Regions from separate parts of the Bradyrhizobium sp. 14AA genome, predicted to be linked through region 1. Evidence: riboswitches for the same ligand, from Rfam matches in the RefSeq annotation. Region 1 holds a riboswitch; each other region holds the start of a gene.

What was found. Region 1 has a riboswitch for cobalamin ahead of RAD15_RS36720 (TonB-dependent receptor). Riboswitches for the same ligand answer to the same signal wherever they lie in the genome.
Region 2: linked by a shared signal. The riboswitch ahead of RAD15_RS27735 (TonB-dependent receptor) and the one ahead of RAD15_RS36720 (TonB-dependent receptor) in region 1 are both predicted to bind cobalamin.
Region 3: linked by a shared signal. The riboswitch ahead of RAD15_RS27715 (energy-coupling factor ABC transporter permease) and the one ahead of RAD15_RS36720 (TonB-dependent receptor) in region 1 are both predicted to bind cobalamin.

What each region holds. Positions count from the first base shown of each region.
Region 1 covers NZ_JAVAYM010000028.1:114,468-116,647, forward strand. Annotated here, with positions in the region: gene RAD15_RS36720 (TonB-dependent receptor) at 1-1,338, opposite strand, end outside; cobalamin riboswitch at 1,453-1,664, opposite strand; gene RAD15_RS36725 (hypothetical protein) at 1,714-1,971, opposite strand; gene RAD15_RS36730 (hypothetical protein) at 2,103-2,180, opposite strand, start outside.
Region 2 covers NZ_JAVAYM010000017.1:192,247-194,426, reverse strand. Annotated here, with positions in the region: gene RAD15_RS27735 (TonB-dependent receptor) at 1-1,399, opposite strand, end outside; cobalamin riboswitch at 1,516-1,717, opposite strand; gene RAD15_RS27730 (histidine phosphatase family protein) at 1,790-2,180, shown strand, end outside.
Region 3 covers NZ_JAVAYM010000017.1:188,454-190,633, reverse strand. Annotated here, with positions in the region: gene cobF (precorrin-6A synthase (deacetylating)) at 1-377, opposite strand, end outside; gene RAD15_RS27715 (energy-coupling factor ABC transporter permease) at 420-1,097, opposite strand; cobalamin riboswitch at 1,135-1,353, opposite strand; gene cobA (uroporphyrinogen-III C-methyltransferase) at 1,399-2,130, opposite strand; gene RAD15_RS27705 (cobyrinate a,c-diamide synthase) at 2,127-2,180, opposite strand, start outside.

The DNA of each region.
Region 1 (2,180 bases):
GAAATAGCCCGCGACCGTCTGCTGCCGGAGGTCGTAATTGTGCCAGGGAGTAAGCCCCTGCCCGGCGCCGCGGTTTTGCTGAAAGCTCGCATCGTAATAGTCGATGCCGGTCAAGAGTTGCGACGGCATTCCGAACAGCAGGCCCTTCACGCTGAGCCGCGGCGTGATCGACCACGTCGTGAGGTCAGCATTCACATAGGTCGACGTGAAGAACGCCGGCACCGGCGTCGGGCTCGCGAAGAACGCACTCTGCTGCTTCTTGTCACGCACGCCGCCATCGACGATGAGATCGACGCCATTCACCAGGGTCTTGGTGAAGCCTGCGGTCGCGCTAAAACCCTGCTGGTTGGCGTAGTTGAACGGCGTACTGGTCCCGCGCCGGGCGGTGGCGAGCTCGTCGAGGCCAATCGAGGGGTCGACGGTGCGGCCGCCCGGCAGCCGCAGCTCCTGATTGTCGCCGGTGACGGTCAGGAAGGCGGTCAGGCCGGGCGTGGTGTAATTGAGATTGCCGACGCCGTTCTCCTGAACATGGTGATTGTTGTCGCGATAGCCGTCGGTCTTGACGGCATTGCCGTAGAACGAGGTCGACCACGGACCGGAATTGAGCGAGGTCGAGACGTTGCCGATCCCAGTGTTGAACGAGCCGAAGCCGGCCTCGATGCGCGCGGTGGCGGGCGGTCCGCCGACGCCGTTTTTGGTGACGATGTTGATCACGCCGCCGACCGCGTTGTCCCCATAAAGCACCGCACCGGAATTGCCGCGCGTGATCTCGATCCGCTCGATGGAGTTGAGCGGGATGGTGGAGAGGTCCACCTGCGCCATGTCGATATCGTTGAGGCGTCGTCCGTTGACCAGCACCAGCGTGTTGGCTGTGGCAAACGCACCAAAGCCGCGCAGGTCCACACTGGTCTTGGCGCCGATCTGGCCGCCATAGAGCGTCGTGATCTGGGCACCGGGCACTTGCGTCGCGATGATCTCGGCAAGCGTCTGCGACGGCGAATGGGCGATGTCTGCGGCCGTGATGACGGTCGTGGCGGCCCCGACAATGCCGCCGCTGCTGGTGGCAGTCTCACGGCCGGAGCCGGACGAGCCAGAGCCAGTGCCCGTCGGCGCTCCGCCTGGCGCGACATTCGGTGCCGCCCGCCGCCAGACCGTGTCGCCGTCGCCGGCAACCCTCGCGCGCGTCCGGTTCTCGTCGGACCTCGTCACTTCGATCGGCGGCAAGGGCTCGGCGGTGGCCTGCTGTGCAAAGGCGGTCGAAAGATCGAGCGGATAAAGGGAAACGGACGTGAAGAGGCCGGCGCAGAGGCGCCCGGCTGCAGAGACGAAACGGGACACAATTGTAACCTCGGCATGACGTCAGTGGCACGTCACAGCGAACGAGGTTTCATGGCGGAGCGATCGATTGCTCCGATGAAGCCAATGTCTGTACTCCCCGACCGACATCTTCGCGTGTGACCACGGCTGACGGCAGGTCTCCTGGCTCGCGGGTCGTTACCCTCCGTCGCCTTCCCAGGACCGAGATTCCCAGTGGCATAGGACGAAAGATTCACCGCTTACAGTTGCGGGGGCAGCCATGGCATTGAGAAAATCCCGCGTTGGGAAATCCCGCACCACGTTCCCTTTTGATCTCCGTGAGGAGAACCGTCGCCGATCATTTACGGGCCGCGCGGCTGCGGAGTCAATCGACCGATAGTGCCGCATGCCGGCTGTTCAGGTCCGTCCTCGCGGGCGCTGGGCCAGGGCCCAGGCAACGGTGACGTCGCGGGGCGGAACGTCGAGGCGCTTGATCGGCGTCAGCTCGCCGGAGGCGGAGACGATCGCGGTCTCCTCGCGGCGGCAGCGCGGGCACACGAAGCGGACTTCGTGCGGGGATGCCGACCAGCTCGAACGTTTCACATTGGCCGCCATCGGCCAAGCATCGCAATGCGAGCACGACACCAGAAATCGACCGGGATCGAGCATACCCATTCCATCGGACTCCGCGTCCTGCCGCCCCTTCAATGATTAACGCATGTGAATCGTTCCGGTGCCTCGGCACCGCTGACCTCCTGCCTCGGGAAGCCCGGCGGCCCTTGGCGCTCCCTTGGCGCCGGAAGGCCTCAGTGCGCGCCCTTGAGGGTGCAGGACGTGGTGCAGGTGACCGTGGTGCCGTGGTCGCACGCCTTGCAGGCGGCAAC
Region 2 (2,180 bases), on a different contig from region 1:
CGGAGTCGCCGGGGAAGTTTGCGGCGCCCGGCCTGACGAAATCGAGGTAGCTTGACGACAACGTCGTGACGAACCGGTTGTCAAAGCCGGCGATGTTCGTGTCCCAGATCAGGTCGGTGATGTTGCCGACCAGCCGCTGGCTGTGCGCCACATAGAAGCGCTCGCGATCAACAAGGTTCGTACCGGAGTTGAACGCCTCGACTTCGTTGTTGAACCACGTGCGCTCTGCACCGTAGCCATAGGCCTGGCTCTTCAGCGTCAGGTCGGGCGCGAGCTTCAGCTCGAAGCCGCCGCGCAGCCAGACCTCTTGCGCGACGTTACGATTATCGAGGACATTGTAGTTGGTGTTGAAGGTGCGATCGTCGATCGTCACCGCGCCCAGATTGGTTCCGTTGTAGTTCGAGACGTAGTTGCCGGAGACGATCCCCGTCGTCGCGTGCGAGCCGCTGAAGGCAACCGGCACCAGCGGCGCGCCCCAATAGGCCTTTCCGCGATCCTCGCGATACTCGATCGCACCCCAGACCTTGAGACTGTCGGAGATGCGATAGTTCAGCTGGCCCGACACGTCGAGCGTCCTGGTGTTGGTATCGTCGGCAAAACCGTTGAGTGAGGAGCGGCTGATGTCGAAGCGATAATCGAGGCCCTGCACATTGGTGCTGCCGCCCGAGCCGTAATGGGCGCGGAACGAGTTCAGGGAGTCGTACGAGAAGTCCGCCTCGTTACGGATTGGTCCCGTATGCGGCTGCTTGGTGACGAAATTGATCGCGCCACCGGCGGCGCCCTCGCCCGAGATCAGCGAGGCCGGGCCTTTCAAAAATTCCACGGCCTCCAGATTGGCGGTGTCGGTGATCCGCGAGGTCATGTTCTGCGGACCGATCTTGATGCCGTTGTAGAGCGTGTTGATCTGGCTGTTGGTGAAGCCGCGCATCGAGAAGCCCGCCGGCTCCCCCGGACTGTCGCCGGAGGTCACGCCGACCGCGCCTTGGGCGACCTCGGACACGGTGCGATAGCCCTGCTCGCGCATGGTCTCGGCCGAGATCACTTCGACGGTCGCCGGTATCTCCCGCACGGTCAGGCCGAGGCGCGAAGCGCTTTCGGCGACCGCATTGGTGTTGAGCGGAGTCTGCGCTTGTCCCTGCCCTGCCGCGCCCGGCACAGCAGGTTTTGGCACGGCCGTCGCGGCCGCCGGCCTGCGCGCTGCCGCACGGCGGGCGCTCTGCGTGTCGCGCCCGGCAGGCTTGGCCTGCTTGCGGGATTGGGCGGGCGACACTTCGATCGGCGGCAGGCGTTCGCGAGCCTCCTGTGCCAGCGCGGCGGGCAGATCGATAGCGGCAAAGGATGTCAGCGCGACAGAGGCAAGCAGGAAGCGGCGCGGTCGTACAATTCGGGTGGAAGACACGGTCTTGGACCTCGGTATGACGTCAGTGGCACGTCACAGCGAACCAAGGTCCCATCTTCCGGCGCTCAGCCCTCCGATGAAGCCGAATGTCTGTACTCCCCGACCGACATCTTCGCGTGTGACCACGGCTGACGGCAGGTCTCCTGGCTCGCGGGTCGTGACCGCTTCGTCGCCTTCCCGGGACCGAGGACCCAGTGGCTTCTGACGAAGGATTCACCGCTTACAGTTGCGGGGGCAGCCGCGGCATTGGGGACAACGTCCCCGCACCGCATTCCCTTTTCATCCCCTCTCGGGGAAACCGTCCTAGCCATCTAGGATTACCATCAAGACAGAGTCAATGTACCAGTAGCGGCGTTATTGCCACAGCGACCAACTTCCTTGGAGATAAGCATGGAAGGCGAGACCTTCCTCTGGCTGATACGGCATGCGCCCGTCGACGGCGTCAAAGGAACGATCCATGCGGCCGACGCACCCGCCGCTCTCGGCGATCGCGCACAGCTGGAGGCGTTGCAGTACCGCCTGCCGCGGGATGCTGCGAGGAGCTATGCCAGCCCGGCCCGGCGCACGGTCGAAACGGCTCGCGCGCTGGGGCTCCAGCCGGAATTGGTCAGCGAATTCCGCGAGCAGGATTTTGGCGACTGGACCGGTCGTCGGCATGACGAGCTCGCCGCGACCGGCGGCGAGGCCTATGCACAGTTCTGGGGCGATCCGGCGCGCGGAAGGCCGCCGGGTGGCGAAAGCTTTGAGGATCAGGTCGCACGCGTCAGGCGAGGTCTCTCGC
Region 3 (2,180 bases), on a different contig from region 1:
CGCCGCGCAATGCGCAGCGAGGAGTCGTAGAGCGAGGGATCGCCCCAGATCAGCAGCGCGACCTTGCCGTCACCACCGAGATGATCTGCGATCGTCTGCGACCAGGCCGCGGCGACGGCATCGTGCCAATCGTCCACGCCCTTGCGGTAGTCGGCTTCACCGGCGTCGCGCACAGGAAGATCGAACTCGGCGATGCGCGTCCTGTCGCTGGTGAGCACATCCGCGCAGATCGTCCGCCGCAAGTCTGCAAGATCGGACTTGGCCGTCCCCTTGCGCGGGATCAGGACGAGATCGGCTGCGTTGATGGCTTGAACGGCTGCGCGCGTGAGCTGCCCGGGATCACCGCAACCGATGCCTATCAGGGAAAGCGTGAGCATCGCGCGTGGGCGGGGCGGCCATGACGGCCGCCCCATTTTCTCTTAAGCCGCGTTGTGCAGGCGCGGGGTGACGAGGCCGGGCGCGGTAACACCGCGCAGCGACTTCGCCAGCGCCAGCACGGCGAGATCGGCCAGCGGCTCGATCACGATGACGAGCGCGTAGGACGCCGCAAACGTGGCGATGCTGGCGAGGTTGCTCATGGCAAAACCGGAGCCATAGAGCGCCCAGAACGCCACCCAGGCGATCACGCCGGCCTGATAGGTCGTCGAGAGCGCCAGCGCCTGGCGATACTTCAAATCGACATAGGCGGTGTTGCGCGAAATGATCCGTGTGGCGATCGCCTGGATCCCGAACAGCGGCACCAGGAGCGTCGTGACGTTCATGCCATATTGCGGCAGGTCGGCCGGCTCGAAGAACACGCCCTGAAGCAGCAGGCCGAACGCAAGGCCGAAGGCGGCGGGCGCAGCGCCGAACAGCAGGAACAGGGTCGAGCCAAGGATGAAGTGCACCTCGGAGACGCCGACCGGGAAGTGCGGCAGGATCTCGAAGAAGGTGAACACCAGGACGGTGGTGGCAAGGGTGCGCGCCGCGAACGAGGTGATGCCCTGCTCGCGCACGGTCTCTGCCGCAAGCTTCAGCGCAACGCCGCCTGCGGCGATGCCGGTTGCGTAACTCAACACGAGCTTGGCGCCCGTTACGACTCCTGGTTCGATATGCATGGCTCAGATCCTTCCTGCCGTCACACCCGACTGCCTTGGCCTCAAAACTTGCACGGCCGGTCTCCTGGCTCGCGGTTCACTGGGTTCTCCGGCCTTCCCGGACCTTGCGGCCCAGTGGCTGATCGGAGCCCCTCACCGCTTACAGTCGCGGGGGCGGCTGGGGTTTTGGGCGCCGCAACTGGGTCCGCCCACCCCCATTCCCGATTATGCTCCGGCGCTTTGCGCCGCGTCGAGCACCATGCATCTCCTGTGTGCCTCTTTCGCCAGCCGGGCGTCAAGGGGCGAAGGGCGGCCGGGGCGATCATGACGGATAATCCCCCGCCAGCGCGCCGAACAGGATGACGGCAGCCGTGGAAGCCGCCCCGCCCCGCGCAAGCTGCTCGGCAAGCTCGGCAATCGTGGTGCGGACCAGCCGTTCGTCGGCCCGGCCAAGGGATTCGGCGAACAGCGCCGGGGTCTCCGCGGCGAGGCCATGCTCGATCAACTTTGCGACAAGCGCCGGAAAGGTGCGGCGGCCCATATAGACCACGGTGGTTGCTTCGGGATCGGCCAGTGCCGCCCAGTTCAGGTTTGGCGGCAGCTCGCCCGTGACGTCGGCGCCGGTCACGAACTGCACCCGGCGCGAGGTGTGGCGCCGGGTCAGGGGAATGCCGGCTTGCGCCGCGGCGACGCAGGCCGAGGTGACGCCGGGAACGATCTCGTAGGCGATGCCGGCTTCGCGCAGCGTCTCCAGCTCCTCCTCGAGCCGGCCGAAAATGCCGGCATCGCCCGACTTCAGCCGCACCACGCGCGCGCCGGTTGCGGCATAGTCGACCAGCAGGCGGTTGACGTGGTGCTGCTTGGTCGAGGGCCGCCCCGCCCGTTTCCCTACCGCGACGAGGTTGGCGCCGGGCCGGGCCAGATCGAGGATCGCGCCGGACGCCAAATCGTCATAGAGCACGACGTCAGCCTCGCGCAGCCGCGCGGCGCCCTTCACGGTGAGCAGCTCGGGATCGCCGGGGCCGGCGGAGACAAACGTGACAAAACCGTTCACCGGTCCTCCGCAATCAGATGGAAGAACGTACCCGTAGCGTGGCCGCGGCG